DNA from 3 places in the Streptomyces sp. NPDC045998 genome. Region 3 is predicted to be linked to each of the others. Evidence: riboswitches for the same ligand, from Rfam matches in the RefSeq annotation. Region 3 holds a riboswitch; each other region holds the start of a gene.
The links. Region 3 has a riboswitch for cyclic di-AMP ahead of AC07FJ_RS27465 (C40 family peptidase). Riboswitches for the same ligand answer to the same signal wherever they lie in the genome.

Region 1 (10,196 bases), on a different contig from region 3:
CGTGTCCATGATGCTCGCGGCAGCGCTCCTCCACTGGTGTGCCGAGAAACCCCTCGCCCGCCGGGTTCGCCGTGCCGTGGACCGTGTGGGCCCCCGTAGCCACGGCTGACCGCGGCAACCCCGGCCGTGCGAAGGATGCGGCCGGCCCGCCCATGCCCGCCCCCGCCGGGCGGCATAACCGGCGCCGACGTGGATAGGACCATATGGCCGACGTGACGGCCGTCGGCTTTCCTCGTCGGGAGGACTGCTGCCATGGGGGACGCCCCCTTGTTGTCGGACGACCCGCCCCTGTACCTGGAGCCGCGGCTGGCGCCCCTCGCGGCGGGGCTGCTGGAGGGGGGTGGGGCGTTTCTCCACGCGCTCGTCGACGCGCTCGGATCACCGCTCAACGTGCTGCTGCCCGACCAGATCGCCGAGAACGCCGAGCGCTTCCGCGACGTCTACCGGCAGCACAGCCTCGGCGGGCGGATCTTCTTCGCCCACAAGACGAACCGGTCCAGCGCCCTGGTGCGGCGGCTCGCCGCGACCGGGCCCGGCGTGGGCGTCGACGTCGCCTCGCTCGGGGAGCTGCAGCACGCCCTCGGGGCCGGGTTCGGGCCCGACCGGATCGTGGCGACCGGGCCCAAGGACCCGGACTTCCTCTGGCTCGCCGTCCTCACCGGGGTCACCGTCAACGCCGACGGCGCCGAGGAGCTCGACCGGGCCGCCGCCCTGGTCCGTGCGCACGGGTTACGCCGCGTCCGCGTGCTGCTGCGCCTGTCGGACTTCGCGACCGGCACCGGCGTCAGACGCCTGTCCCGCCGCAGCCGCTTCGGTACGCCCGCGGCCTCGCTGGACCGGCTGCTGGACACGGCCGAGCGCCACCGCGACCAACTGGAGCCCGTGGGCGTCGCGTACCACCTCGACACCACCAGCCCCGACGAGAAGGCCACCGCGCTCGCCGGCTGCCTGCACGCCATGGAGGAGTTGCACAAGCGGGGGTTCGGCCCGCGCGCCATCGACATCGGCGGCGGCTTCGGCGTCGGCTACCTCGCCCACGCCGACCAGTGGGAGCGGTACACCACGGCGCTCACCGACGCCGTCATGGGCCGCCGGCCGCCGCTCACCTGGGGCGGCCACGGCTACGGCCTCCACGCCGAGAACGGCACCCTGCGCGGCTCGCTCGGCCTGTACCCGGCCCACCGCGAGGTCACCGGCGCCGCCTACCTCGACGAACTGCTCTCCCGCCCGGCCCCCGGCCTGGACCGCCCGCTCGGCACGCTGCTCCTGGAGAGCCTCCACGACCTGTACACCGAGCCCGGCAGGGCGCTGGCCGACCAGTGCGGGCTCTCGCTCGCCCGGGTCCTGGAGGTGCGCCGCACGGACGCGGGCGAGACCCTCGTACGCCTCGCGATGAACGCGGGCGACGTGAGCCTGGAGGACCACGGCGTCCTGATGGACCCCGTCCTGGTGCCCCGGGACCCCGCGCCCGCCGGTCCGCCGGAACCCGTGGGCGTCCACCTCATGGGCAACCTCTGCCTGGAGGCGGACCTGATCACCCGAAGAACCGTTTTCCTGCCCCGGCTGCCGCGCCCCGGCGACCTGCTCGCCTTCGCCAACACCGCCGGCTACTGCATGGACTTCGGCGCCACCCGGGCGCAACAGCAGCCCGTGGCCCGCAAGGTCGCCGTCCACCGCGCCGACGACGGCTCCTGGCACTGGTGCCTCGACGAACAGTACTGGCCGCACACACCCCCTGGGGGACCACAGGCATGAGGTACGAGAGCATCACCGACGCCATCGGCGACACCCCGCTGGTCCGCATCGACCCGGCCGTGCACGGACTGCGCAGCATCGACCTCTACGCGAAGCTGGAGATGATGAACCCCTTCGGTTCGGTCAAGGACCGGGCCGCCTGGAACATGGTCCGCGACGGTCTCCCCGGGGCCCGGGAGCGCGGCGAGACGATCGTCGAACTCTCCAGCGGCAACACCGCCAAGGCGCTCGCCCTCATCGCGGGCATGCACGGCCTCGGGTTCAAGAGCGTCACCAACCGGATGCGCATACCCGAGATCAAGGACCTGCTCCTCCTGCTGGGCGCCGAGATCGAGGAGCTGCCCGGGCAGAGCGAGTGCCTCGACCCGACCGCCACCGACGACCCCCTCACCCTCTTCCACCAGCGGTTGGGCGCACCCGGCAGCGCCCACCTCCACACCGACCAGTACTTCAACACCCGCAACACCGAGGCGCACGCCCAGGGCACCGGCCCGGAGATCGTGGCCGACCTCGACGGCCGCGCCCCCGACTGGTTCATCGCCTGCGTGGGCACCGCCGGCTCCTCCTCGGGCGTGGCCCGGGCACTGCGGGGACACGCCCCGGGCGTCGGGATCGTGGGGCTCGTCGCCGAGAAGTCCGACTTCATCCCCGGCATCCGCACCATCGACGAGGTCCAGGAGGTCGGCCTGTTCGACCCGGCGACGTACGACACCCTCGACACGGTGGGCGCGGACGACGCCATCGACGGCATGCTGACGCTGGTCCGCCGCTGCGGCATCCTCGCCGGGCCCACCGGGGGCGCCGCCTACCACGGCGCCGTGCGCCACCTGCGGGCGCTCGACGCGGAGGGGACCGGGGGCCGCCGCACGGCCGTCTTCATCGTCTGCGACCGCGTCGAGAGCTACCTCGGCTACGTCCGCAAGCGCAGGCCCGAGCTGTTCGGGCTGCCCCCGGTGAAGAACTCCGTGGCGACGCTCTCGGACGGGGAAGTGCGCTCGGCCACGGTCATCGACGTCGCCGACGCGAGGAAGTGGATCGCGGCGGAGAACCCCCTCGTGGTCGACCTGCGCGGCCCGTTCGCGTACGGAGCCCTCCACATCGACGGCTCCGTCAACATCGTCGACGAGCTCTTCGACGAACTGGTCCGCGGCGGCCTGCCGTTCAGCAAGAGCCGGCCCGTGCTGCTCGCCTGCCCCGTCGGGGAGAAGTCCGCCCGGTACGCGGCGCTGCTGACGCGCATGGGGCATCCGGACGTACGGAGCCTCGCGGGCGGCATCATCGCGTGGCGCGACGCGGGCGCGCCCCTGGTGCGTGACTGACATGGCGTACGAGACGGGACACGACACCGAGGGCGATCTGAAGGAGCTGGCGGAGTGGCAGCGCCCGCTGCGCGCCCAGTTCCCGCAGATCGCGGCCCATCCCGAGTCGGCGTACCTGGACAGCGCGGCCACGGCCCAGAAGCCGCGGGCCGTCCTCGACGCCGCCCACACCTACCTGACCACCTCCAACGCGAACGCCGGCCGCGGCTCCTACCCGTGGGCCAACCACACCACCGCGCTGGTCGAGGGCGCCCGGGACCGGGTCAAGCGGTTCCTGGGCGACCCGCAGCCGGAGCGCTCGGCGGTGCACTTCACCAGCGGGGCCTCGGAGGGGCTGCGCACCGTCGCCCGCGACTGGCTGCCGGAGCTGCTCCGCGACGGTGACGAGATCGTGGTGCCGTTCGCCGACCACCAGGCCAACCTCGCGCCGTGGCGCGAGACCGAGCGGCTGCTGGCCCGGCAGGGCGTGCGGATACGCCTGCGGGAGCTGCCCTACCAGGCGAGCTCGGGGGACTACGACCCCGAGGCGCTCGCCCGCGTGGCGGGCCCGCGCACCCGCTTCGTCGCGGCCACCCACGTGCACCACGTCTACGGCGCCGACATGAACGTGCACCGCGTCCGCGCGGTGGTCGGCCCCGACGTACCGATCTGTCTGGACGCCGCCCAGAGCGTGGGCCACCTGCCCGTCTCGGTCGCCGAGCTCGACGTGGACTTCGTCGTCTTCTCCGGCCACAAGGCGCTGGCCCTGCCCGGCACGGGCGCGATCTGGGCGCGCGGCCGGCGCGGTCCGGAGTTCCGGCCGGGCGGCTGGGAGGGCACCCCGAACACGGCCGGTGTCGTCAGCCTCACGGCGGCCCTCGACTGGCTGGAGGAGGCGGGTACGGACCGCATCGAACGGTGGACCGTGGCCCTGGCGGCCCGGCTGACCGACGGACTGGCCCGGATGGACGCCTACGAGGTGCTGGGCTGCCGCTCCAGCCTGGACGCCGCCTCCACGGTGCAGCGCCGCAGACACATCGTCACCTTCCGGCACCGCGGGATCGGCTCCCAGGACCTCGGCTTCATCCTCTACAGCCACGGCTTCATGGTGCGCTCCGACAGCCACTGCCAGGCGGGGACGGACCCGGAGGACGGCTCGGTGCGGATCAGCCTGCATGTGTACAACGCACCCGAGGAGATCGACGGGCTGCTCGCCGCGCTCGCCAGTCTGCAATGATTTCCATGACCGTTTAGAGGTGTGGTGAGAAGGCAGGGGCGCGAGAGGACATGAGTGTCAGTACGGTGGCGGCCGCGCGATGGGTGGACCGCTGGGAGAGGCAGCAGCAGCGCTACGCGGTCGACCGCGAGGAGGCGTTCACCGTCATCGCCGACGTTGTCGAGGGCGTGACGGCGGGCCGGCGGGCGCCCCTCGTCCTCGACCTGGGCAGCGGGCCCGGCTCGCTGGCCGCGCGACTGGCCCGCCGGATGCCCCGCGCCCGGGTCGTGGCGGTCGACGCCGACCCGCGCCTGCTGGAGCTCGGCCGGGCCTACTACGGACCGGCCGTGCGGTACGTGGAGGCCGTCATCGGCGAGCCCGGCTGGCTCGACGCCGCCGGGACGGACGGTCCGGTGGACGCTGCCGTCTCCACGACGGCGCTGCACTACCTCAGCGAACGGACCCTGCGCCGGGTCTACCGCGACCTCGCCGGGCGGTTGCGCCCCGGCGGGGTCCTCGTCAACTGCGACCACATCTGTCCCGACTCCGCCAAGGTCGGCGAGCTGGCCCTGCACATCGGGCGGCGCCGGGCCGAGCGGGAACCGGCCGTCGCGGACGACGACTGGGAGACCTGGTGGTCCGGGGTCGCCGCGGACCCGGAGCTGGCCGCCCTGTTCTCCGCCCACCGCCACCACCGGCACCCGCGCTGCGAGGGCAACGACCTGACCCTCTCCGGGCACCTCGCCCTGCTGCGCGAAGCAGGCTTCGAGGAGGCGGGAGCCGTCTGGCAGTTCGGCAACAACCACGTCCTCGTGGCCGTGCGCTGACCACGCGCCGTAGCGTCACGGCTCCTTCACGCAACCGCCCCGCTCCGCCGGTCGCGCGACCGGCGGAGCGGGGTCAGCATGGGAACGTGACATGGGCATCGTGGACGACGGTCCGGGTCTACGCCGGACGCGGTGGCGTGAGCACCGACACGGTCGGTGTCATCACCGGTGAACTCGACGTGCACACGACCTGGGTCGACGGCGAGGCGCGGGTGGCCGTGCAGCACAGCGGGGCCTCCGACTGGTTCCCGATGAGCGGCAGCCCCGTGCCGTGCTCGTCGGAGGAGGCCAGCCGCGTGCTGCACGACGCCGTCGTGGAAGCCGTACGGTCCGGCGGCGGGGCGACCGTGCCCCGTCGGTAGGCGCCCGTCAGTAGGCGCCGAAGACGTTGTCGATCGACCCGTACCGGTCGGCCGCGTAGTTGCAGGCCGCGGTGATGTTGGCGACCGGGTCGTACGGGTCGGTCGACGTGCCGGGCACGTGGTACGCCCGGAACGTCGGGTCGATGACCTGGAGCAGGCCCTTGGACGGGGTGCCCGCGGCGGCGTTGGAGTCCCAGTTGTTGATGGCCAGCGGGTTGCCCGAGGACTCGCGCATGATGTTGCGGTGGATCCCGTCGTACGAGCCGGGAATGCCGCGTTCGGCCATGATGGCGAGCGCTTCCTTGATCCAGCCGTCGAGGTTGTTCGCGTACGTCGCGGGCTTCGCGAGCGCCGGCCGCACGGTGGAGCGGCTGGCCCGCTCGGCGGCGGCGGGCGCGGCGGGCGCGGCCTTGGCCTTGGCCTTCGCGCCGATGGTGAGCTTCATGCCGGGGCGAATGAGCGACGGGTTGTCGCCGACCACCGACTTGTTGTCCTCGTACAGCTTCTGCCAGCCGCCGCTGACGCCACGGTCCGCCGCGATCTCGGAAAGGGTGTCACCCGCGACCACGGTATACGTGGCGGGCTTCGCCGGGGCCTTTTCCACGGCCGCGGAAGGCACAACGTTCGGCACCGCGTTCGGTGCCGCCTCGGCCGCGGTCGCGCCGAAGAGGGGAAGGGCGAGTGCGGCGCCGCCCGTGCCGGCGGCGGCGACACGGCGTGCGAGCGGATTGTTCTTGGGGCGGCGGTGCTTACCCTGTGCGGGCATGGCGGATTCCTCTCCGTCGCCTGCGAGGTGAGCTGTCGGGTTCGGGCTGGAGATGCCCGGCCGTATCCGCACGCGACCGCGTGCGCACATGACTTCACCCCAAGCCGTTCCGTATACACGGACCGGCGGCTTACCTGGTTCCCCCGCTCCTGCCGTACGTCGGTGGTGGGTGGGTGCGGTTTCCGGACGGCGGCAGGATTCGGCGGTCCGACCGGATTGCGGTGACGGTAAGCGAGAGCCTCGGGCCGGAACAAGTCGTGAAGAGCGCACGCGCGATTACGGAAATGCCATGAAGGGAGTTCTGCCGGAAAGTCAATTCCCTGTCCCAGCAGGGGAAATGCGGTGCGGAGGACGTGCACCCCGAATAACGGGAGGTGAGTCATGTCACGGCGCGAGCAAATCGCCCTCGGGGTCGCCTTATCGGAGAACCGAGGCGAGTCGGACGAACATTGGTAAAACCGGAGATATTCGGGCGAAAGGTGCGTCTTGTGGGGTGGGGGAGCGGTGAGTGCCGTGCCGGTTACTCGCGAGGAACGTCCGACGTCAACTAAGGTGAGCGCCCCGATCGGCTCCACCTGCGGATCTCATGCGCAAGGCGGCTTCGCCATGCCGATCGAAGGAAAGTCCTCCAACCAGGACGCACATCTCAGTGCAGGGCGACGTGGTGTCGGCAACTCCGCCAGACGTCGGCTCCGTACGGGCCGGCGAGGCCTCGTCCTGACACATTCCGGGCTCCGAGGCGTCGGCTCCTCTCTCATTCACCTACCTCTCGTAAGGCAAGGCAGAGATGGCACGAGTCTCCCGACGGCACTCCGGGACGCAGACGCATCCCGTCGACGAACTGCTCCCCCTCCCGCAGCTCACGCTCTACGGCTTCCAGCACATCCTCGCGTTCTACGCGGCGGCCGTCATCGTCCCCGTACTCCTCGGCAACGCCCTCGGGCTCTCCGACGAGCAACTGGTCCACCTGGTCAACGCGGACCTGCTCACCTGTGGCATCGCCACGATCATCCAGGCGCTCGGCGTCTGGCGGATCGGCGCGCGCCTGCCCCTGGTGCAGGGCGTGACCTTCACCGCCGTCTCCCCCATGGTCGCGATCGGCATGGGCGCGGGCGGTGGTACCGCCGGTCTGCTGGTCGTCTACGGCGCGGTCATCACGGCCGGCATCGCCACGTTCCTCTTCGCGCCGTTCGTCGGCCGGCTGGTGAAGTACTTCCCGCCCGTCGTCATCGGCACGATCCTCACCATCATCGGCATCACGCTGATCCCGGTGGGCCTCCAGAACGCCGCCGGCGGCGCCCACCTCATCGGCGACCCCGCGTACGGCTCCGGGAAGAACCTCGCCTACGCGCTCGGCACCCTGCTCCTGATCCTGGTCGTGGTCCGGCTCGGCAAGCCGTTCCTCAGCAGCCTCGCCGTACTCATCGGACTCGTCGTGGGCACGGCCGTCGCCTGGCTCCTGGGGGACGCACACTTCGACGCGGTGGCGGACGCCGACTGGTTCGGCGTCACCACACCCTTCCACTACGGCATGCCGCAGTTCGAGCTGCTGCCCATCATCGCCATGGTCGTCGTCATGCTGATCACGATGGTGGAGACGACCGGCGACGTGTACGCCATCGGTGAGATCTCCCGGAAGAAGGTCGACAGCGACACCGTCACGCGCGCGCTGCGGGCCGACGGCGTCTCCACGATGCTGGGCGGAATATTCAACTCCTTCCCTTATGTGGCATTCGCGGAGAACATCGGACTCGTCCGCATGTCCAAGGTGGTGAGCCGCTTCGTGGTGGTGGCCGCCGGTGTCTTCATGATCCTGCTGGGGCTCCTGCCGAAGGCCGGCAGCCTGGTCGCCGCGATCCCGCACCCCGTGCTCGGCGGCGCGGCGATCTCGATGTTCGGCATGGTCGCGGCGGTCGGCATCCAGATCCTCGCCAAGGTGGACCTGCGCGAGGAGCGCAACGCCATCATCCTGGCGGTGAGCCTCGGCGCGGCGATGCTGCCCACGACGGTCAAGCCGTTCTTCGAGCGCATGCCGGACGACGTACGGGCGGTGCTGGACAGCGGCATCACGCTGGGCGGTCTCACCGCCCTCGTGCTGAACCTGTTCTTCAACGCGTTCACGCGGCGCAAGGCGATGGAGATCGACTGGGAGGACTACGAGGACGAGACCCCGCCCGCCGGACCCGCCCACCCCGCCGCCCAGCCGGCCCCCGGCGCCGGCGCGTGGCACTGAGCCCTTCTTACCACAGCGCGGCAGCGCACAGCGCGGCAGCGCACAGCGCGGCAGGACGACCGACGGCCCCCGGACATCCGGGGGCCGTCGGCCGTCCGCGCCTCGTGCGCTCAGAATCCGCGTGGCGGTGGCTCGTCGCCCACCTCCCCGATCAGCTCCCAGAAGTGGTCCACGAGCCGGTGCAGGAACGCCGAGCGCTCCGCGGCGACCTCCTTCAGCCGGGAGTCGTCGTTGCGGGCCATCAGGTGGCCCATGTACCGCTCGGCGAACCCCGCGAACTCGGTGTGCATCGTGCGCAGGGCGTCGCCCACCGAGGTCTCGTCGACGACGACGATCTCCGCGACGGGCGTCACGTACACCTTCCAGCGTCCCTCGATGGCCGTACGCAGGAGCCCGGCCAGCTCCTCGTCGCGGCCCAAGATGCTCACCAGCCCGCGCAGGGACAGCCCCAGGGCCTCCACCAGGGCCCTGGTCTGCCGGATGTCGCCGTCCCAGCGGTGCGCCGCCTCCGCCGCCCGGTACGCGGCGGGGTCCATGCCGATCCGGTCCGCCAACCGCTCCACGCTCAGCTGCCGGGCCAGCCGGTGTTCCGCCAGCGTGCGCGGCTCGATCCCCATGAGCGCGGTGGCGGGACACCACAGCACGTCGGCGAGGGCGAAGAGGTGGGTTTCCGAGGGGAGATGGGAGCCCTGTTCCCAGGCGGCGATCAGGTCCGGGTGGACGGGAACACCGCACGCCGCCATGGACTGGGCCACCTGTGAGGTCGTCAGGCCCATCCGGGCTCGCGCCGCTCTGGCCTCTCGGGGGGAGAAGGGAGTGCTGTACACGAAGGACACCTAAGGGAGTGGATGAACATCCAGGAGCGGGCAGGCTAACAGACGCTCCAGTGGTAGGAACCGTCAACTTCCCTTAGATCGCAAGGTGATATGGCTTTGTAGGCTTTCGTTCGATGGCCGAACGTTTCCGGTCGGTAGTCGGACGGCGACACTGCGGGCGGTCTTGCCGCGAGGGGTTCCCCGGCTGGAAAGTACGGTCATGACGATGGTCGTACTGGTGGGGACCCTGGACACCAAAGGGCTGGAGTACGGATGGCTGCGCGAGCGGCTGCTGCGGCGGGGCGTGGACGTCCTGGTCGTCGACACGGGGGTGGCCGGATCCCCGCGGATACCCGCCGACGTGGGGCGCGCCGAGGTGGCCCGGGCCGCCGGCGTGGACCTTGAGGCGCTCCGCGCCCGGGGCGACCGGGGCGCGGCCGTGACGGCGATGGCCAGGGGCGCTGAGGCGACCGTCCTGCGGCTCCACCGCGAGGGGCGGCTGCACGGCGTGCTGGCCATCGGCGGCAGCGGCGGCACCTCCATCGCCACCCGCGCGATGCGCGCCCTGCCGCTCGGGGTGCCGAAGGTGATGGTCTCCTCGATGGCGGCGGGCGACGTCTCGCCGTACGTCGGTTCCAGCGACATCACCATGATGTACAGCGTCGTCGACATCGCCGGGATGAACCGGGTCTCGGCCCCGATCCTCGCGAACGCCGCCGACGCGGTCGCCGGCATGGCCGAGGGCTTCGCGGCGGCCTCCCGGGCGCTGGTCCCCGCCGAGTGGGGCGCGGACGGCGGCGCGCCGCTGGTCGCGGCGAGCATGGCGGGGGTGACCACCCCGGGCGTCGACGCGGCCCGCGAGCGGATGACCGAGCTCGGCTACGAGGTCCTCGTGTTCCACGCCAGCGGCGCCGGTGGCCGCAC
Region 2 (10,196 bases), on a different contig from region 3:
CGTCGAAGTCGATCCGGGACTGCTCGTCGAACGGGATGTCCACCATGCCGTGGTCGGCGGTGACGTACAGCGCGGAGCGCGGTGGCAGCTGCTCGACCAGGCGCTGCACGAGCCGGTCCACGCACATCAGCTGGCCGCGCCAGGAGTCGGAGTCGATGCCGTGGCGGTGGCCGCTGCCGTCGAGCTCGCTGTAGTACGTGTAGACCAGCGAACGGTCACCGGCGGCGAGCTGCTCGGCGGCGAAGTCCATTCGCTCGTCGCCCGAGAGCCGCCCGTGAAACGTTCCGCCGCTGAGCGCGATCTTGGTGAGCGGCGTGTCCTGGAAGGCCGGCGACGAGACCTGCGCCGTGTGGACGCCGGCCGCGTCGGCGAGCTGGAAGACGGTGGGGTACGGCTGCCACACGTGCGGCGGCGTCCAGGGCCGCCAGCGCAGCTGGTTCATCAGCGCGCCGGTGTCCGGGTCCCGCACGGTGTAGCCCGTCAGGCCGTGCGCGCCGGGCGGCAGGCCCGTACCGACGGAGGCCAGCGAGGTGGCCGTGGTGGCCGGGAAGCCGGCGGTGAGGGGCCGCCCGGTGCCGCCGCGCGAGGTGGCGAGCAGGGAGGTGAGGTAGGGGGCCTCGTCCGGGTGCGCCTTGATCTGCTCCCAGCCGAGGCCGTCGATCAGGAACACGCAGTTCCGGTCGGCGGGCGCCAGCTCCGCGATGCGGTGGTCGCAGCCCGGGACGCCCTGCGCCGCCGCGAGCGTGGGCAGCAGGTCGGCGAGGGAGCCGGAGCCGTACTCCGGTACGGGCGCGGTGTCGAGGGCGAGCGGCGTCGGGTCGTCGGGCCAGGCGGCGGCCGTCGCGGTGGGCTGCACCATCAGCGGGTGGCCGCGGTGGCCTCGGACAGGGCCTGCGCGAAGGCGAGGGCCTGGCGGACCGTCTCGGGGCCGTCGCCGGCCTCGCTCACGCGCAGGCTCAGGTCGTCCGCGGTGGCGTTGCCGGTGTAGCCGTGGTCGGCCTCGCAGTTCGGGTCGCCGCAGGCGGCGGGCTCCAGGTCGATGCGGGAGACCGCGCCCCAGCCGATGTTGAGGACCACCTCGCGGGGCAGGGTGCCCGGGGTGTACGACTCCGGGTTCGCCACGACCCGGCTGAGCACCACGGACGAGATCCGGCCGAGCTTCACGGACTCGGTCGAGGTCGTGGCGTACGGCGTCGGGGAGCTGGTGTCGGCGTTCTGCTCGTCGGTGTGGCTGACGATGAAGCGGGTGGACGTCAGGACGAGGACGGTGACGTGGCGGCGCACCTCGTTGGCGTCGAAGGTGGTCTCCTGGTGGACCAGGTACGAGGCGATGGGCTCGCCGCCCACGGCGGCCTCCACCGCCTCGGCCACGAGGGCCGGGTAGTAGCCGCTGCGCTCGATCGCCGCGCGCAGCCCCTGGGTCGTCGTACCGGTCTTCGCCATGAGCTCCATCCTACGGGGCCGGTAGGACACGCCCGCCCCCTCAGTAGTTCGGGAGCCGCCGCGGGCCCAGGTCGGTACGGGCCGGAGGCGGCGCGAGGCGGACGGCCGCGCCGAGGACGGAGAGGCCGCGCGGGGCGACGACGACCGGCTCCAGGCCGATGGAGACGATCTCCGGGTGGTCGTCGACGAGCCGGGAGACCCGCAGCAGCAGCTCTTCGAGGGCGGGGGTGTCGACCGGGTCCGAGCCGCGCCAGCCGAACAGCAGCGGCGCCGTGCGGATGGAGCGGATCTGCTCGGCGACGTCCCGGTCGGTGGCCGGAACCAGCCGGTGCGCGGTGTCGCCGAGCAGTTCGGAGGGTGCGCCCGCGAGGCCGAAGGACAGCACGGCGCCCACGCCCGGGTCGATGGCGGCGCGCACGACGGTGTCGACGCCGCGCGGCGCCATGGCCTGCACGACCGGCTGGAGCTCCGCGGGCTTGCCGAGCATCTCGGTCAGCTCGGCGTACGCGGCGCGCAGCTGCTCCTCGGTGGCCAGGTCGAGGCGTACGCCGCCGAGGTCGGGGCGGTGGCGCAGGTGGGGCGCGGTGGTCTTGAGCGCGACGGGGTAGCCGAGGCGCTCGGCGGCGCGGACGGCGTCGTCGGGGGTGGGGGCGGCGAGGGCGGGGCGTACGTCGATGCCGTACCTGCCGAGCAGCTCGCGGGCGGCCTCGGCGTCGAGGGTGACGCCGCTCCGCTGTGCCGTGCCGCCGCCGCCACTGTCGCCGTCGCCGTCGCCGTCGGCGAGCAGGCGCTCGATCTGCGCGGCGGCCCCCGCCTCGTCGATCCCGTCGTAGTGGGGCACCCGCCCGGGATCGGCGGCCTCCCTCCGCCACCGCGCGTACCGCACGGCCTGCGCGAGCGCGCGGGCGGCCCGCTCGGCTGCGGGGTAGGCGGGGATGCGGTGGGCGCCGTCGGGGTGTGCCGGTGCCTGCGGGGCCGGGTCCGGGGCCGGAGCGGGGAGGGGGTCTCCCCCACCCCGCCCCTGCCCGAAGCCCTCCGGGGGCACGGGGGCCGAGGCCCTCTGGCCCGCCGCGACCGAGTCGGCTCCGGCGACCGCGCCGGGCCGCGCGAAGGCCGCGGGCCCGGGACGGTGGTCCGTGCCGGGGCCCGCCGCGCTCGCGGGACCGGTGCCGGACGGGCGGTCCGCCCCGGCGGACGGGGGAGGCACGTCCGGGCCGGACGGCGCGCCGCCCGCGGGCCCCGGCCGGTGGTCCGCGTCGGAGGGCGCGGGGGCCCTCGGTGGGGGTGCCGTGCTGGTGGCGGCGGACAGGGCGTCGGCCAGGGCGCCCATTTCGACGTGGACCACCAGGACCGGCTTCGTCGGCGCCGTCGCGGACGCGGCGCGCAGGGCGGCCGCGAGGACCTCGCCGTCGCCGGACTCGGTCACGCCGTTCTCACCGACCCACGGGATCGCGGTGACCACCACGGCGTCACACGCGTCGTCCCGCAGCGCCTCCGCCAGCGCCGCGCGGAAGTCCTCGGGCGTGGCGGCGGTCGTGAGGTCGCGGGGCCGCAGCGGCCGCAGGCCCTCCGTCAGGCAGGCGTCGTACGTCAGGAGGCCGAGAGACTCGGAGTTGCCGAGGATCGCCACCCGGGGGCCTGCCGGGAGCGGCTGGCCGGCGAGGAGGAGGCCCGCGTCGACCAGCTCGGTGACGGTGTCGACGCGGATGACGCCCGCCTGCCGGAGGAGGGCGGACACCGTGGCGTACGGGATGCGGGTGACGGGCACCGCGTGGCCGGGCGGCGCGCTGCCGCTGTGGCGGGCGCCCTGGACCACGACGACCGGCTTCACCGCCGCCGTGCGCCGTGCGAGCCGGGTGAACTTCCGCGGGTTCCCGATCGATTCGAGGTACAGCAGGACGACGTCCGTGTCGGCGTCCTCGTACCAGTACTGCAGGATGTCGTTGCCGGACACGTCCGCCCGGTTTCCGGCCGAGACGAAGGTCGACAGGCCCGCCCCGCGCCGGTGCAGCCCCGCCAGCAGCGCGATGCCGATCGCGCCGGACTGGGTGAAGAGCCCGATCCGGCCCCGCGCCGGCGGGTGCGGCGCCAGGGAGGCGTTCAGCCGCACGCCGGGGGCGGTGTTGATGATGCCGAAGGCGTTCGGGCCGATGATGCGCATGCCGTACGAGCGGGCCTGGCGGACCAGCTCCCGCTGGCGCTCCCGCCCTTCGGCGCCCTGCTCGGCGTACCCGGCGGAGAGGACGACCAGACCCTGGACGCCGTGCTCCCCGCTGTCGGCGACGGCCTCCGGTACGCGCTCGGCGGGGACGGCGAGCACGGCGAGGTCCACGGGCTCGGCGATGTCGGCGACCGAACGGAAGGCGGGGACCCCGTCCATGACGGACTCGCCCTCGGGCAGGGCGCGGTTCACGGCGTACGTACGGCCGGTGTATCCGGCGTCGAGGAGGTTGCGCAGGACCGTGCGGCCGACGCCGCCGGGTGTGCGGCCCGCGCCGATGACGGCGAGGGAGCCGGGGGCGAGCAGGCGCTGCACGGAGCGGGCCTCGGCGCGCTGCTCGCGGGCGCGCTGGACGGCGAGGGAGCGGTCGGTGGGCTCCAGGTCGAGGTGGAGGCGGACGGCGCCGTCCTCGAAGCTGCGCTTCTGGGTGTACCCGGCGTCCGTGAAGACCTTGATCATCTTGGTGTTGGCGGGCAGCACCTCCGCCGCGAACCGCCGGATGTCCCGTTCCCGCGCCACCGCCGCGATGTGTTCGAGGAGCGCGGAGGCCACGCCCCTCCCCTGGTGGGCGTCCTGGACGAGGAAGGCGACCTCGGCCTCGTCCGCGGGGGCGGCGGCGGGCAGGCCGCGCTCGTCGATCCGGTCGTAGCGGACGGTCGCGATGAACTCGCCTCCGACGGTCGCTGCGAGGCCCACCCGGTCCACGTAGTCGTGGTGCGTGAAGCGGTGCACGTCCTTGGCGGAGAGGCGGGGGTAGGGTGCGAAAAACCGGTAGTACTTCGACTCGTCGGAGACCTGCTCGTAGAAGCTGACCAGGCGTTCCGCGTCGTCCGGGGTGATGGGCCTGATCCGCGCGGTGCCGCCGTCGCGCAGCACGACGTCGGCTTCCCAGTGGTCGGGGTACGCATGTTCCGGCTGATCCGACGGGGTCCGCATGGGCCCAGGTTACGGTGCGGGGCACCGGTCGCGGAGGTGCTGTGGACGGGGCACATTGATCAGGTTCGCCTGCACACCGGAGAACATGAGAGAGTGGTCTAGACAACCCCCTGAACTCGAAGGGCAACACCATGGCTGAGCGCCGCGTCAACGTCGGCTGGGCCGAGGGCCTGCACGCCCGCCCCGCCTCCATCTTCGTCCGTGCCGCCACGGCCTCCGGCGTCCCCGTGACGATCGCCAAGGCCGACGGCAACCCGGTGAACGCCGCGTCGATGCTCGCGGTCCTCGGCCTGGGTGCGCAGGGCGGCGAGGAGATCGTGCTCGCGTCGGACGCGGAGGGCGCGGACGCCGCTCTGGACCGCCTGGCGAAGCTGGTCGCCGAAGGGCTCGAGGAGCTTCCCGAGACCGTCTGATCCGTCTCGGATATCTCCGGCGCCTGCCTGATATCGCAGCGGAGCCGTATCGCCCCGGAATTCCCGGGTGATACGGCTCCGCTTTTCGTTTCGGTGAATCTTTCTGTATACGGCCTCGCTGTTAAATGCGGGCGCTCGCCGTGTTGACGCGATGTTGCGGAGTCCTCACACGCAGCCGGTGCGCGCCGAGCGAGCGTTCGGTATGCAGGGCGGTGAGCGCCCGGGCCCGTTCCGCGTCGCCGCGCGCCACCGCGTCGACGATCGCGCCGTGCTCGGCCCACGCCTCCACGGGCGCGGCCGGCTGCTCGACCGCGTACATCCAGGCGATCTTGTGGCGCAGCTGGGTCAGCAGGGCGGTCAGGCCCGGACTGCCGGAGGCCTGGGCGAGCGTCTCGTGGAACCAGCCGCCGAGCGCCCGCAGGTCCTCCCCCTGGCCCCGGCGCGCCCGCTCCTGGCCCAGTCTGACCAGGCCCCGCAACACCTTGAGGTGCGCCTCGGTACGCCGCTGGGCCGCGCGCGCCGCACCGAGCGGCTCCAGCAGCGCCCGGACCTCCAGCAGGTCGGCCGCCTCCTGCTCGGTGGGCTCGGCGACGCACGCCCCGGCGTGGCGGCGGGTGGTGACGAAGCCCTCGGACTCCAGCGTCCGCAGGGCCTCGCGGACCGGGACGCGGGAGACGCCGTAACGGCGCGCCAGCTGCTCCTCGGTGAGGCGGGCGCCGCGCGGGAAGACGCCGGAGACGATGTCGTCGCGAATCGCCGTGCATACCGAGTGCGCGGGAATGCGCATACCGAACCTCCGACGTAATGCGCGCGAAACAGCGTGCGTCCGACCGATGTGACGAGTGTTCAGCGACTCTATGACAACGGGGCTGAATTTCCGATGCCCGGTCGAAATCCATGGATATCTTTTGGCCAATGGCCGCACGAAGAAGGCCCCGGCTCGGATGGGGAGCCGGGGCCTTTCTTCGTGGAATGTGCGGGTCAGACGTTGACGCCGTGCGAGCGCAGGTACGCGACCGGGTCGATGTCGGAGCCGTACTCGGCGCTCGTGCGGGCCTCGAAGTGGAGGTGCGGACCGGAGGAGTTGCCGGTGGAGCCGGAGAGGCCGATCTGCTGGCCGGGCATGACCCGCTCGCCGACCGAGACGCTGACGGAGGAGAGGTGGCCGTACTGCGTGTACGTGCCGTCCGCCATCCGGATCACCACGTTGTTGCCGTACGCGCCGCCCCAGCCCGCCTCGACGACGGTGCCCAGGCCCACGGCGACGACCGTGGAGCCGGAGGGGGCGTGGAAGTCGACGCCGGTGTGGCTGCCGGAGGACCACATGGCGCCGCCGGTCTGGTAGCCGGTGCTGACGTACGAACCGGCGACCGGGAGCGTGAAGGAGTTCAGGCGCTTGCGCTCGGCCTCGCGGGCGGCGCGCTCCTCCGCCTCGCGGGCGGCCTTGACGCGGGCCTCGGCCTTGCGCTTGGCCTCGGCTTCGGCCTCGGCCTGGGCGGCGGCGCGGGCGGCGGCCTCCTCGGCCTCGCGCTCCTGCGCCTCGGCCTGGGCGTCCACGCTCTCGGCGAGCGTGTCGGTGATGACCGCCTGGTTGAGGCCGGTGTCCTCCAGTGCGCGGACGTCCGCGTCGGCGGCGAGCGCCGGGGAAGCGAGGGTTCCGATGACGCCGGTGGTGGCGATGGCCGCCACGCCGGCGACGTGTGCGCTCTTACGGCTCAGGCGGCTCGGGGCACGGTGCTTCCCGGTGGCACGGGTGAACGCCATTCGGTGGCTGATCCTTTCCTTCCTTCTCGCCTACCGGGTTAGCTGACGGGTTCGGAGCAGGAAGGTCTCCTACGGGCCCCTCCGCACGGATGCGAAGGCGTCCGATTCACCCCAGGGACTTCGTGTGGGTCCCCGGCTCCCCGGGCTCGCGCCCGATGGGGATTCGGCGATGGCTGCCCGGTGCCGCGGATGCGGCGGGTACGGCGGGCGGACAGCGCATCAGACGCTAAGCGGCTGATCTTTCAATCACCAAACGGACACGGTTTTTTGTAGCGCACGCCACAGGGCAGACACGTAACCTCCGCAACAAAACGGACATGCGGCGGACCGGTGCGGAGACAGCGGAACCCCGGCATCCGAGTGGATGCCGGGGTTCCGGAGGTGACGCACGGCCGAACCGCCGTCAATCAGCCGCTGACGACGCTGACTTCACCGATGCCGAGCGCCTCGACGGGCTCCTTGATCTGCGCGGCGTCGCCGACGAGGACGGTCACGAGACGGTCCACCGGGAAGGCGCTGACGACCGCGGCCGTGGCCTCCACCGTCCCGGTCTCGGCCAGACGCGCGTACAACCGCGCCTGGAAGTCGTCCGGGAGGTGCTGCTCGACCTGGTCGGCGAGGGTGCCCGCGACCGAGGCCGCCGTCTCGTACTTGAGCGGGGCGACGCCCACGAGGTTCTGCACGGCGACGTCCCGCTCGGCGTCGGTCAGGCCCTCGGCGGCGAGGGTGCGCAGCACCTTCCACAGGTCGTCGAGCGCCGGGCCGGTGTTGGGGGTGTCGACGGAGCCGCTGATGGCGAGCATCGAGGCGCCGTTGCCCTCGGGACCGGAGCGGAGCACCTGGCCGAAGGCCCGTACGCCGTAGGTGTAGCCCTTCTCCTCACGCAGGACGCGGTCCAGGCGCGAGGTCAGGGTGCCGCCCAGGCAGTAGGTGCCGAGCACTTGGGCCGGCCAGACGCGGTCGTGCCGGTCGGAGCCGATGCGGCCGATCAGCAGCTGCGTCTGCACGGCGCCGGGGCGGTCGACGATGACGACGCGGCCCGTGTCGTCGGCCGTGACGGGCGGTACGGGGCGGGGCTCGGCGGTGTCGCCGGTCCAGGCGCCGAGGGTGTCGGCGAGCACCGCGTCGAGGTCCACGTCCGTGAGGTCGCCGACGACGATCGCGGTGGCCGTGGCGGGCCGGACATGGGCCTCGTAGAAGGCCCGTACGGCCGCGGAGTCGATGCGCTCCACCGTCTCCAGGGTGCCCTGCCGGGGGCGGGACATCCGGGAGTCGGCCGGGAACAGCTCCTTGGAGAGCTGCATGGCGGCGCGGCGCGCCGGGTTGGCGATCTCGTGCGGGATCTCGTCGAGCCGGTTGCGCACCAGGCGTTCGACCTCGCTGTCGGCGAAGGCGGGCGCGCGCAGGGCGTCGGCGACCAGGCCGAGGGCCTTGGCCAGCCGGGAGACCGGGACCTCCAGGGAGACGCGTACGCCGGGGTGGTCGGCGTGTGCGTCGAGGGTGGCGCCGCAGCGCTCCAGCTCGGCGGCGAACTCCTCCGCCGAGTACTTGTCGGTGCCCTCGGACAGCGCCCGGGCCATGATCGTGGCGACACCGTCCAGGCCCTCGGGCTCGGCCTCCAGGGGGGCGGCGAGGGAGATCTCGACGGCCACGACCTGCTGGCCGGGGCGGTGGCAGCGCAGCACGGTCAGGCCGTTGGGCAGGGTGCCGCGCTCGGGGGCGGGGAAGGCCCAGGGCCTGGCGGTGCCGGGCGTGGGCTGCGGGTGGAACTCCATGGACGTCAGGGACACAGCGGCGTCGCTCACTGGTCGGCCCCCTCTTCTTCCTCGCTGCGGTCGGCGTCGCTCTGGTCGGTGTCGCTGTCGGCGGCTCCGCCCTGATCACCGTTGACGGGCTCGTAGACCAGTACGGCCCTGTTGTCCGGGCGCAGGCGGGCCTTGGCGACGGCCTGCACCTCCTCGGCGGTGACGTCCAGGACGCGCTGGACGGCGGTGAGCGCGAGCTGCGGGTCGCCGAACAGCACGGCGAACCGGCACAGCTCGTCCGCGCGGCCGGCGACCGTGCCGAGCCGGTCCAGCCATTCGCGCTCCAGCTGGGCCTGGGCCCGCTCCATCTCCTCGGGCGTCGGGCCCTCGGCGGCGAACCGGGCCAGCTCCTCGTCGACCGCGGCCTCGATGTCCGGCACCTCGACGCCACCGGACGTCTTCACGTCCAGCCAGCCCATGGAGGGGGCCCCGGCGAGGCGCAGCAGGCCGAACCCGGCGGTCACGGCCGTACGGTCGCGGCGCACCAGGCGGTTGTGGAGGCGGGAGGACTCGCCACCGCCGAGGACGGTCAGGGCCAGGTCGGCGGCGTCGCACTCGCGCGTGCCGTCGTGCGGCAGGCGGTAGGCGGCCATCAGCGCGCGGGCCGGGACGTCCTCCACGATGACCTCGCGCAGCTGCTCACCGATGACGTCGGGGAGCGTGCCGTCGCGCGGCGGCTGCTTGCCGTCGTGGGCCGGGATGGAGCCGAAGTACTTCTCGATCCAGGCGAGCGTCTGCTCGGGGTCGATGTCGCCGACGACGGACAGCACGGCGTTGTTCGGCGCGTAGTACGTACGGAAGAAGTTCCGCGCGTCCTCCAGGGTGGCGGCGTCGAGGTCCGCCATGGAGCCGATCGGCGTGTGGTGGTAGGGGTGGCCCTGCGGGAAGGCGAGGGCGGTGAGCCGCTCGAAGGCGGTGCCGTACGGGACGTTGTCGTACCGCTGGCGGCGCTCGTTCTTGACGACGTCCCGCTGGTTCTCCATGGACTCGTCGTCGAGCGCGGTGAGCAGCGAGCCCATCCGGTCGGCCTCGAGCCACAGGGCCAGCTCCAGCTGGTGGGTGGGCATCGTCTCGAAGTAGTTGGTCCGCTCGAAGCTCGTGGTGCCGTTGAGGGAGCCGCCGGCGCCCTGGACGAGCTCGAAGTGGCCGTTGCCCTTGACCTGCGCGGAGCCCTGGAACATCAGGTGCTCGAAGAGGTGGGCGAGGCCGGTGCGGCCCTTGACCTCGTGGCGCGAGCCGACGTCGTACCAGAGGCATACCGCGGCGACCGGGGTCAGGTGGTCCTCGGAGAGCACCACGCGAAGGCCGTTGGCCAGCCGGTGCTCGGTCGCTGTCAGTCCGCCGGAGCCGGCCTGGGCTGTGGCCGTGTGACCCATGGGCATGTACGTCCCTTCGATCGCGATGTGAATGTCGTGGTGAATGTCGTGCCGTGAAAGTCCTGCCACTGTATGCAAGCGCACCGACGGTCGCGGAAGTTCCCGTCCGGCCCGATCATCCCTCTTCCGGGTCGCGGTCGGGGTTGTCAGTGGGACGGTCCACAATGGTCGGCGACAGATCAGCCTTTGCCTGGTGAAGGAGCGCAGCCGCGATGGCCCGCCGCAGCACGAAGACCGC
Region 3 (10,196 bases):
CTCGTGGCTCAGCATCGACGTACGCCGGATGGTCACCGACAACTTCCGCGCCCTCGACACCCCCGACGGCTGGGCCGTGGCCGGGTACTCGGCGGGCGCCCACTGCGCCGCGAAGCTGACGGTGGCGCACCCCGACCGGTACGGGTACGCGATCAGCATGTCCGGCTACAACGACCCGGCCGCCGAGCCGTCCTCGCTCACCGGCCGGGACCCGGAGCTGCGGCACCGGCACAACCCGCTCACCCTCCTGAAGACGGCCGCGACCCCGCCCAGGGTCACGATGCTGTTCACCGGGAACGGGCAGGACGGCTTCCAGCAGGGCCTGGACCTGCGCGCCGTCTCCCGGCCGCCGACCCGGATCGACGTCCGCCAGGTCACGGGCGGCCACCGCACGGCCTCCTGGATGCGGGAGGTGCCGGCGGTCTTCGAGTGGCTGACGGCGCGCATGGGGACGGGTCCCGGGGCGGGGGCCGCCGGGGGTCACGGAGCCAGCGAGACGTCCACCTTCTCCGCCACCCGCCGGTAACCGATCCCCGCGTAGATCCGCTCGATCGCCGCGTCGGCCGGCTCCAGCCACACCAGCCGGCAACCGCGCGCGAACGCCGTCGCCGTCAGGTACGCCGAGAGGCCCGCGCCGATGCCCCGCCGCCGGTGGCTCGCCGCGACCGCCAGCCCGGCGAGCTCGCTCAGCCCGTCCACCGGCACCGAGCAGCCGCCCGCCCCCACCGTCGTACCGTCGGAGGTGTCCGTGGCGACGCCGGCGACGCCGCCGCCGGCCGCCGCCGTGCGCAGCCAGCGGATCGCGCCCTCGTTCGCCTCGCCCGTCCCGCCGTACGCGAGGTTCTGCACCGCGGCGGCGGCCGCGTACGCGGCGTCGTCCGCCGGCTCGCCGAACGCGATGCCGTCGACGGGTCCCGGTTCCCGCAGCCCGTCCGGCGCGCACGCCATCAGCGGCGCCCGCCGCTCGACGGTGAACCCCGCGGCGAGCAGCGCAGGTTCCAGCTCCGGCGCGCAGGCGGGCTGGAACTCCAGGCGCGGCAGCCGTTCCAGCTCGCGGAAGGCCGCCACCAGTTCGTCGATCTCCGCCTTCGTGGGCGCGGCGCCCGCGTCGGGGACGGCGTAGTTGGCGGGCGGGATGTCCCAGTCGGGGTTGTAGCGCAGGGTGAAGGGGCCCACGCGGCGGTGGTCGGGGGACCGCTGCACCAGGGTGCGGACGCAGTCCTGGAGGGCGGCGGCGATGCCGTCGGGAACGGTTTCACGGGTGTCGCGATCCATGGTCATGGATTCCGGACCCTATGCGATCCGGGTCGCTCCCGCCCACGGCATTTCGTCGATCGGCGCGATCCGTACGGCCGCGCCGGGGCGCGGCGCGTGGATCATCTTGCCGTCGCCGATGTAGAGCCCGACGTGGCTGACACCGGAGTAGAAGAACACCAGGTCACCGGGGGCGAGCGCGGAGCGCGGTACGCGCTGTCCGGCGTTGATCTGGGTGTACGTGGTACGCGGCAGGGACACCCCCGCGGAGCGCCACGCGGCCTGGGTGAGGCCCGAGCAGTCGAAGGCCGACGGCCCGGTCGCGCCCCATACGTACGGCTTGCCGAGGGCCCCGTACGCGTACGCGACGGCCTGCGCGGCGCGCGGGTTGGGCGCCTGCGGCGCTCGCGCCGGAGGGAGGCTTCCGGCCGACGGGCCGGGGTTGTCGTACCGGGCGCGTTCGGGGGCGGACAGCCGGCCCAGGAGGCGCTCGGCGGCGGCGAGCTTCTGCCGGATGGTGGTCTTGTGACGGCGCAGCTCGGCCTGGCGGGCCGCCAGTTCCCGCAGGTGGCCGCCGGATTCGGCGCGCAGCTGCGCGAGCCCGGCGAGTTCGCGGCGCAGGGCGGCGATGGCGTCGGTCTGGCGGGTCCCGGCGCGCTCGGCGAGGGCGGCGCCCTCCAGGTACGCGTCGGGGTCGCTGGAGAGGGCGAGCTGGAGGGCGGGGTCGAGGCCCCTGTGCCGGTACTGGGCGGTGGCCACGGAACCGAGCGCGTGGCGGGTGGCGGCGAGCCGCTCCGTCCGGCGGGCGGCCTCGTCCCGCAGGGCGTCCAGGGAGGAACGGGCCTTGTCGGCCTGCTCCTTGGCGCCGTTGTACCGCTCGGTGGCCTCCTCGGCCTCCCGGTGCAGCCGGTCCACCTCGCTCCTGACCTGGGCGGGGGAGAGGCGGGGCTCCGCGTGCCCGGCGCCGCTGAGGGCGGTGGCGGTCGCCGCCCCGGCGAGTACGAAGCCGACGGCGGTGCGCCCGGCCACCCGCCCGGCAGCCCACCCGGCCGCAGCCGCGTTCAGGGAGCGCTGCCGGGGCTTGCGGTGCTTGCCGCGACCGCTGTCATGGCCGTGATCGCCGTGCTGCGGAGGTTCTGGTTCTGGGTGAGCTGCCACGAGGGCGGGTCACTTCCCTTCCCTGTCGCGTGTGGGTGGGGTGGCCGGCCGCCGCCCGGGAGTCGGAAGACGGCGGTGGGAGAACCGGCCACCTGGGGGAGGACGCTAAACCCGCCGGTCACGGTGGTGAGGGGGAGTGACCGCAATTGCCCGCAGGTGAGAGTTCGGGAACGGCTTCCGTCGGCGGCGACGCGCCTGGAATCTCTCATTCCGTATCAGCTGTGACCGAGGCGACGAATGAGGCAACCCTGCCCGGCGACCGGTGCTATGGCCCCGGTTAGGCTCCGGCCCATGGACGTACTCATCAATGTCTTCGTCGCGCTGCACATCATCGGTATCGGCGCCCTGCTGGGCGGCTTCCTGTCCCAGATGAAGGCGATGGGCGCGGGCACGGCGCGCTTCAGCCCCGGCATGCTGCACGGCGCGCTGACCATGCTGGTGACGGGTGTGGCCCTGGTCGGGCTCAACCAGGCCGACGACCAGACCGTGAACAACATCAAGATCGGCGTGAAGCTGGCGATCCTGGTCGTCATCCTCGGCCTGGTCTACGTCAAGCGGGACGAGGAGACGGTCGACAAGGCGCTGTTCGGCGCCGTCGGCGGCCTCACCGTCGCCAACATCTTCATCGCGACGCTCTGGACCTGAGGTGACCTGAGCGGCCCGCTTCCCACGGGCGGGCCGCCCCTCTCAGGCGGCCCCTCAGGCGGGGCGCACGCAGCCGTACAGCGGCATGGAGTGGACCGCGTCCTCGCGGACGTTCATCCCGGGACGCGGGGCGTGGATCATCACGCCGTCGCCCTGGTAGACGCCGACGTGGCTGATGTCGTCGTAGAAGAACACCAGGTCGCCGGGGCGCAGCTCGTCCATGGAGACGCGCGTGCCGACGCGGGCCTGCTCCCAGGTGGTCCGCGGCAGGTCGACGCCCGCCGCCTTCCAGGCCGCCTGGGTCAGGCCGGAGCAGTCGTACGAGCTCGGGCCGGCCGCGCCCCAGACGTACGGCTTGCCCAGCTGGGCGCGGGCGAAGGCCAGCACCTTGTCGGCTTCGGCCGCGGTGCGGTCGGGGCCGTGACCGGTTCCGCTCTCGGTCTCGCGGACTTCCGGCCCGTACACCGGGGCCTCCGTCCGCGTACCGGTCGGCGTCCCGGTCGGCGTCCCGGTCGGTGTCCCGCTCAGCGTCTCCGGCCGCGTCTCCTCCCGCGCCAGCAGGGCGCGCGCCTCCGCGAGCTTGCGCTGCACCGTCCGCTTGCCGGCGCGCAGCGCCTCGGGGGTCTTCGCGGGCTCGGCCCGCGGGGTCGGGGCCTCCGCCTTCCACGCCTCGGCGGCTTCGAGGGCCTCGGCGGCCTCGACGGCATCGTTGTCGGGCTTCGCGGTCGGCTCCGACTCGACGTGCGGGACGTGCGGGCTGGGCGGGGTGAGCTGGACGGGCGGGGCGGGCCGCACGGGCTGGGCCGGCGGGGCGGGCCGCACGGGCTGGGCGTACCGCTGCGCCTGCGTCATCGTCCCTCCGGCCTGCCGGTAGAGGTCGTCGACCTTCCTCTGCACCTCCTCCACCGTCGGCCGGCCCGGCGCGGCCTCGGCCGACTGGGCGGACAGCAGGGTCGTGACCGAGGCGATGGCGGCCGTCGTGACCCCGACGGCGGGGGAATTCGTACCGAACGAACCAAACGTACCGAGCGTGCGGGTGGTGCGGCTGCGCGGCTTGCGATGCGACGCCAAGGCCGGCATCTCCTTCCGTAGACCGCCTACCGGGTCAACCGGCGGGTTCGGGCGAACGGAAGGTGCCCTACGGCCTGCGGAAGCGGCCGATTCACCCCATGGTGCATGGTGGGTCCCCGGTTCCAACTCCCGTGCGGGGAGAGTGGATTCGGCGTGGGCGGTCCGATCGGCGTGGTTCGCCGATGAGGGAACGGTCCGCTTGTGCGGCACGCTAGCCAACGTGTGGTGGTGCTGTGAAGGATGATGTTCGATATGCCGGATACATTTTCGTGACCTTTACGCGACGCTTATGTGTCATCGCGCTCTGCGACGAAGTCTGTTCGGCCCCGGCTGTCGGTGGGGCGGCCTAGACTCGATAGGCGATGAGCAGCCTCTTTGACGACAGCTTCCTGGCGGACCTGCGGAACCACACCTCCGAGGAACCGCCGCCGCCCCCCGAGGACGCCGAGGGCCACGCCCCGGCCCCGGAGGAGGTCCCGCACGACCTCTTCGGGGACCGCTTCGACGTGCCCCCGGCCCGGGACGCGTACCACCGCGACGGCGCGCCGCGCACCGTCGTGGACCCCGCCGCGCTGCTGGAGGGGCTGAACGACCAGCAGCGCGCCGCCGTCGTCCACACCGGCTCGCCGCTGCTCATCGTGGCCGGTGCGGGCTCCGGCAAGACCCGGGTGCTCACCCACCGCATCGCCCACCTGCTGGCCACCCGGCACGTCCATCCGGGCCAGATACTGGCGATCACCTTCACCAACAAGGCCGCCGGCGAGATGAAGGAGCGCGTCGAGCAGCTCGTCGGCCCGCGCGCCAACGCCATGTGGGTGATGACCTTCCACAGCGCGTGCGTCCGCATCCTGCGCCGCGAGTCGAAGAGGCTCGGCTTCACGTCGTCCTTCTCGATCTACGACGCCGCCGACTCCAAGCGGCTCATGGCGCTGGTCTGCCGCGACCTGGACCTCGACCCGAAGAAGTTCCCGCCGAAGTCCTTCAGCGCCAAGATCTCCAACCTCAAGAACGAGCTGATCGACGAGGAGACCTTCGCCGACCAGGCCGCCGACGGTTTCGAGAAGACGCTCGCCGAGGCGTACCGGATGTACCAGGCACGGCTGCGCGAGGCCAACGCCCTGGACTTCGACGACATCATCATGACGACGGTCCACCTGCTCCAGGCGTTCCCGGACGTCGCCGAGCACTACCGCCGCCGCTTCCGCCACGTCCTCGTCGACGAGTACCAGGACACCAATCACGCCCAGTACACGCTCGTACGCGAGCTGGTGGGCACCGGTTATGAGGACCTGGACCCGGCCGAGCTGTGCGTCGTGGGTGACGCCGACCAGTCGATCTACGCCTTCCGCGGCGCCACCATCCGCAACATCCTCCAGTTCGAGGAGGACTACCCCGACGCGACGACGATCCTGCTGGAGCAGAACTACCGCTCCACGCAGACCATCCTCTCCGCCGCCAACGCCGTGATCGAGCGCAACGAGAGCCGCCGCCCCAAGAACCTGTGGACGAACGCAGGCCCCGGCTCGCGCATCACCGGGTACGTCGCGGACACCGAGCACGACGAGGCGCAGTTCGTCGCCGACGAGATCGACCGGCTGACGGACGCGGGCGAGGCGAAGGCCGGCGACGTCGCGATCTTCTACCGGACGAACGCCCAGTCCCGCGTCTTCGAGGAGATCTTCATCCGCGTCGGCCTGCCGTACAAGGTCGTCGGCGGCGTCCGCTTCTACGAGCGCAAGGAGGTCCGGGACGTCCTGGCGTACCTGCGCGTGCTGGCGAACCCGGAGGACAGCGTCCCGCTGCGCCGCATCCTCAACGTGCCCAAGCGGGGCATCGGCGACCGCGCCGAGGCGATGATCGAGGCGCTGGCCCTCCGCGAGAAGATCACCTTCCCGCAGGCGCTGCGCCGCGTCGACGAGGCGTACGGCATGGCGGCGCGCTCCGCGAACGCCGTGAAGCGCTTCAACACGCTCCTCGACGAGCTGCGCACCATCGCCGAGTCCGGCGCCGGCCCGGCCGTGGTCCTCGAGGCGGTCCTGGAGCGCACCGGGTACCTCGCCGAGCTGCAGGCCTCCACCGACCCGCAGGACGAGACCCGCATCGAGAACCTCCAGGAGCTCGCCGCCGTGGCCCTGGAGTTCGAGCAGGAGCGCGGCGAGAACCCCGGCACGCTCGCCGAGTTCCTGGAGCAGGTGGCGCTCGTCGCCGACTCCGACCAGATCCCGGACGAGGACGAGGAGGGCTCCGGCGTCATCACGCTGATGACGCTGCACACCGCCAAGGGCCTGGAGTTCCCGGTGGTGTTCCTGACGGGCATGGAGGACGGCGTCTTCCCGCACATGCGCGCCCTCGGCCAGACCAAGGAGCTGGAGGAGGAGCGGCGCCTCGCGTACGTCGGCATCACGCGCGCCCGCGAACGGCTCTACCTCACGCGGTCGTCGATGCGCAGCGCCTGGGGCCAGCCCTCGTACAACCCGCCCTCGCGGTTCCTGGAGGAGATCCCGGCCCAGCACCTGGAGTGGAAGCGCACGGGCGCGATGGCCAAGCCGTCGTCCGGCGGCCCGGCCTCCGGGATCACCGCGTCGCTGTCGTCCTCGCGCTCCCGCTCCGGCCCGTCGGGCTTCGCCACGCGGCGTACGACCGACAAGCCGGTGATCGCGCTGGCGGTCGGGGACCGGGTCACGCACGACCAGTTCGGGCTCGGGACCGTGATGGCGGTGACGGGCGCGGGCGCCGACGCGCAGGCGACGATCGACTTCGGGGACGAGAAGCCGAAGCGGCTGCTGCTGCGGTACGCCCCGGTCGAGAAGCTGTAGTCCGGGTTCTGATCAGCCGGTCGGGTCGAGGCCGTGGCTGCGCAGCCACGGCAGCGGGTCGATCGCGGTGCCGCCGCCGGGCCGTACCTCGAAGTGCAGGTGCGGTCCGGTGGAGTTGCCGGAGTTGCCGGAGTACGCGATGACATCACCGGCCTTGACCTCGCCGGACCGGATCTTGGTGCTGCTGAGGTGGCAGTACCAGGTCTCGGTGCCGTCCTTGGCGGTCACGATGGCCATGTTCCCGTAGGCGCTGTTCCACTGGGTGCGCACGGTGCCGTCGGTGGCGGCCATCACGGGAGTGCCGTACTGCACGGGGAAGTCGATCCCGGTGTGCAGGGACATCCAGTTGACGCCGGCCTGTCCGTAGTGGGCGCTGAGCTGGTGCAGCTTGACGGGGAGCGCGAACTTGGGGCGCAGCGCCTCGCGGCGCGCGGCCTCCTCCTCGCGCTTCTTGCGCTCGGCCTCCTGGCGGGCCTTGAGGTCGATGCGCTCCTGCGTGCGGCTGGCGCGGTCGCCGAAGTCGCGGGCGTCGGCGCTGAGCGCGGCGAGCTGGGTGTCCAGGGCGCTGTTGGCGGCGGCGACGGTCTTGACGGAGGACGGGTCCTCGGCGGTCACCGGTTTGGCCTCGGCCTTCTCCTCGCCGCCGGTGAGGCCGCTGACGGAGGCCGCCGCGATCCCGGCGACACCCATGACGCACGCGGAGGGCACGGCCACGGTCAGAAGCGCGGAACGTTTCGCGGGGGTACGCCGCCGGCCACGGCTGCCGCCTCCGCCGGAGCGGCGGGCGGGGCGGGGGATGACGGCCGCGGCCACGGGCTCGGCTTCGGCCTCGGGCGCCGCCTCGGGCTCCGGGTCCGACTCCTCGTGCTCCTGGTCCTGGTCCTGCTCCGGCTCGGGGGCTTCGGCGTGCGGGGCCTCCGCATGGAGGGCCTCCGCCGAGGCGTAGTCGTACTGCTCCGGCACGAACGTCTCGGTGGGCGCGGAGTGCCAGGCGGTGGCGTCGTAGGCGCCGGTGTCGTACTGCGTCTGGTTGTTCCAGGCGCTGGCGTCCCACTGGCCGGTGTACTCGGAGTACTCGACGTAACCGGTGGTGGCGCCGTCCCACTGCGTGGTGTCGTACTGGCCGCTGTGCCCGGCGTCGTAGCCGCTCTGGTGTCCGGCGGTGTCGTAACTCGCCTGGTAGCCGCCGTCGTAGGACCCGGGGAGGGCGCCGAAGAGCGGGTCGGTGGCGAAGGCGCCGGTGTCGTAGGTCCCGGTCTCGTACGTGCCCGTGGTGTAACTGCCAGTGCTGTAGCTGCCCGTGGTGTAGGCGTCGTCTCCGACGTACCCGGCGTGGGGGTGCTGGTCGTTCACCAACTTCTCTCTCGCCTCGGCAGCAGGACCAGGTCTGGGCGCGGCCCCCGGGATGGGGAACCCCAGAGGGGAAAGCAGTGGGCGCGACTGTACCCGGCGGTACGCGCAAGCGACAATCTTCCGAGAGTTTTGGGCCCGGGGGAAACGGGCATTCAGCCGCCTTTCGGCGGAGTGCACACAGAGCCTTGGCCGTACGTTCGAAATCCGTTCGACCGTTGTGGCGTTGCCTTCACGCCACCGACACGGAATCAACCGCTCCGGCGGTCGGCTCCTCCGACTCCAGCACCCGGCGGACCGCGGCGGCGACCGCCGGGTGGACCGGGAGCGCCAGGTGGCCGATCCCGGTGACCCGGACGTTCTCCGCGATCAGATCTGGATGGCGCAGGCACGCCGTCTCGGCGGGGACCATCACCTGGTCGAGATCGCTCCAGAAGCTCACGAACCGCGTACGGCACTGGGGTGCGGGCTCGCTCAACTCCCGCAGCACGGACGAACCGGGACGCATCTGGCGGACGAGCGGGTGGGCACCGGCCAGCGGGGCGAAGGTGGTGCCCGCGTGCGGTGTGCCGAGCGTGACCAGCGTGCGTACGCGCCGGTCGCCGCCGAGCCGCTGCACGTAGTAGCGGGCGATCAGACCGCCGAGGCTGTGCCCGACGACGTCCACCTCGGGGTGGCCGGTGCGGGAGCAGAGGTCCTCCACATGGCGGCCGAGCAGTGCGGCGGCGGTCCGCAGATCGCAGGTGAGAGGGGAGTAGTTGAGCGACTCCAGGTGCTGAGGCGGTCGGCCGGACCGGACGAGGGAGCGGCGCAGCAGCACGAAGACGGAACGGTTGTCGATGAACCCGTGCAGCAGCACGACGGGCGGCCGCCCGTCGACGGCCGTGACGGGAGCACGGCGGCGGCGTTCCGGGGCGACACCGGTGGGGTAGAGCACCAGGTGGCAGGCGAGGATGGCCAGCTCCAGGGTTGTGGCCTTGAACAGCGCGATGACCCTCATGGCCGACCTCGCCCTCCCGCACCGGCACACGAGGCACCGCGCCACGCCGCGCCGACGTGAGGTTTTCCCTCGCGAGCATGTCCCACGTGTGATTTCCCCCTCGGTATTCACCGTGAAACGGCCGCTTGCGGGATGCTGTAGATAACGTTCGTTCACCTCCCCGGGATACAGCTACGGGGGACGCATGTGGAGGCAGTGATGGGTGTGACCGGTCCGATCCGCGTGGTGGTGGCCAAGCCGGGTCTCGACGGCCACGATCGCGGGGCCAAGGTGATCGCGCGGGCCCTGCGCGACGCCGGTATGGAGGTCATCTACACCGGCCTGCACCAGACGCCGGAGCAGATCGTGGACACCGCGATCCAGGAGGACGCGGACGCGATCGGCCTCTCGATCCTCTCGGGCGCGCACAACACGCTGTTCGCGAAGGTGCTGGAGCTGCTGAAGGAGCGGGACGCGGAGGACATCAAGGTCTTCGGGGGCGGGATCATTCCGGAGGCGGACATCCCGCCGCTGAAGGAGAAGGGCGTCGCGGAGATCTTCACGCCCGGCGCGACGACGGCGTCGATCGTCGACTGGGTCAACGCGAACGTCCGCGTCGCCGCGTAGCGGCACGGCCCCTGCGGGGTGTGGCCCGGAGTTCTTTTCCCCCACCCCTCCCCCTACGCCCTGCGGGCGTGGGGGGACCCCCACTTCCCGTAACTGGGGCTGACGCCCGAGACCCCCCGGGGGAGGTGTACGTGGGGGCTGACGCCCCCACACCCCGGAGCGCGGCAGCTGCGCGCCGCCACTCGGAGGGTTCGGCAGGGGCCCCGGTGGTGGCGTAGGGGCACCACCGGGGGAGGCACGCGTCGGCGGCGGGGACGACCATCCGCGTGAGGGGGTCGGGGGTGGAGCGTGGGGGG

Region 1: linked by a shared signal. The riboswitch ahead of AC07FJ_RS18885 (LysM peptidoglycan-binding domain-containing protein) and the one ahead of AC07FJ_RS27465 (C40 family peptidase) in region 3 are both predicted to bind cyclic di-AMP.
Region 2: linked by a shared signal. The riboswitch ahead of AC07FJ_RS29120 (M23 family metallopeptidase) and the one ahead of AC07FJ_RS27465 (C40 family peptidase) in region 3 are both predicted to bind cyclic di-AMP.

Annotation. Positions count from the first base shown of each region.
Region 1 is NZ_JBWKLJ010000006.1:35,759-45,954, forward strand. Features, by position in the region: gene AC07FJ_RS18855 (acyltransferase family protein) at 1-109, shown strand, start outside; gene AC07FJ_RS18860 (Y4yA family PLP-dependent enzyme) at 253-1,755, shown strand; gene AC07FJ_RS18865 (pyridoxal-phosphate dependent enzyme) at 1,752-3,074, shown strand; gene AC07FJ_RS18870 (aminotransferase class V-fold PLP-dependent enzyme) at 3,076-4,290, shown strand; gene AC07FJ_RS18875 (methyltransferase domain-containing protein) at 4,341-5,096, shown strand; gene AC07FJ_RS18880 (hypothetical protein) at 5,183-5,458, shown strand; gene AC07FJ_RS18885 (LysM peptidoglycan-binding domain-containing protein) at 5,466-6,224, opposite strand; cyclic di-AMP (ydaO/yuaA leader) riboswitch at 6,229-6,399, opposite strand; gene AC07FJ_RS18890 (nucleobase:cation symporter-2 family protein) at 7,012-8,457, shown strand; gene AC07FJ_RS18895 (transcriptional regulator) at 8,568-9,233, opposite strand; gene AC07FJ_RS18900 (Tm-1-like ATP-binding domain-containing protein) at 9,493-10,196, shown strand, end outside.
Region 2 is NZ_JBWKLJ010000011.1:142,866-153,061, reverse strand. Features, by position in the region: gene AC07FJ_RS29145 (alkaline phosphatase family protein) at 1-859, opposite strand, end outside; gene AC07FJ_RS29140 (DUF5998 family protein) at 859-1,443, opposite strand; gene AC07FJ_RS29135 (bifunctional acetate--CoA ligase family protein/GNAT family N-acetyltransferase) at 1,484-4,600, opposite strand; gene AC07FJ_RS29130 (HPr family phosphocarrier protein) at 4,732-5,013, shown strand; gene AC07FJ_RS29125 (GntR family transcriptional regulator) at 5,135-5,800, opposite strand; gene AC07FJ_RS29120 (M23 family metallopeptidase) at 5,995-6,777, opposite strand; cyclic di-AMP (ydaO/yuaA leader) riboswitch at 6,791-6,956, opposite strand; gene AC07FJ_RS29115 (M16 family metallopeptidase) at 7,185-8,552, opposite strand; gene AC07FJ_RS29110 (M16 family metallopeptidase) at 8,579-9,964, opposite strand; gene AC07FJ_RS29105 (DNA gyrase/topoisomerase IV subunit A) at 10,171-10,196, shown strand, end outside.
Region 3 is NZ_JBWKLJ010000010.1:148,325-158,520, reverse strand. Features, by position in the region: gene AC07FJ_RS27485 (alpha/beta hydrolase) at 1-526, shown strand, start outside; gene AC07FJ_RS27480 (GNAT family N-acetyltransferase) at 481-1,281, opposite strand; gene AC07FJ_RS27475 (C40 family peptidase) at 1,294-2,319, opposite strand; gene AC07FJ_RS27470 (hypothetical protein) at 2,704-3,057, shown strand; gene AC07FJ_RS27465 (C40 family peptidase) at 3,112-4,137, opposite strand; cyclic di-AMP (ydaO/yuaA leader) riboswitch at 4,136-4,292, opposite strand; gene pcrA (DNA helicase PcrA) at 4,491-6,944, shown strand; gene AC07FJ_RS27455 (M23 family metallopeptidase) at 6,957-8,297, opposite strand; gene AC07FJ_RS27450 (lipase family alpha/beta hydrolase) at 8,527-9,294, opposite strand; gene AC07FJ_RS27445 (coenzyme B12-dependent isobutyryl CoA mutase small subunit) at 9,493-9,900, shown strand.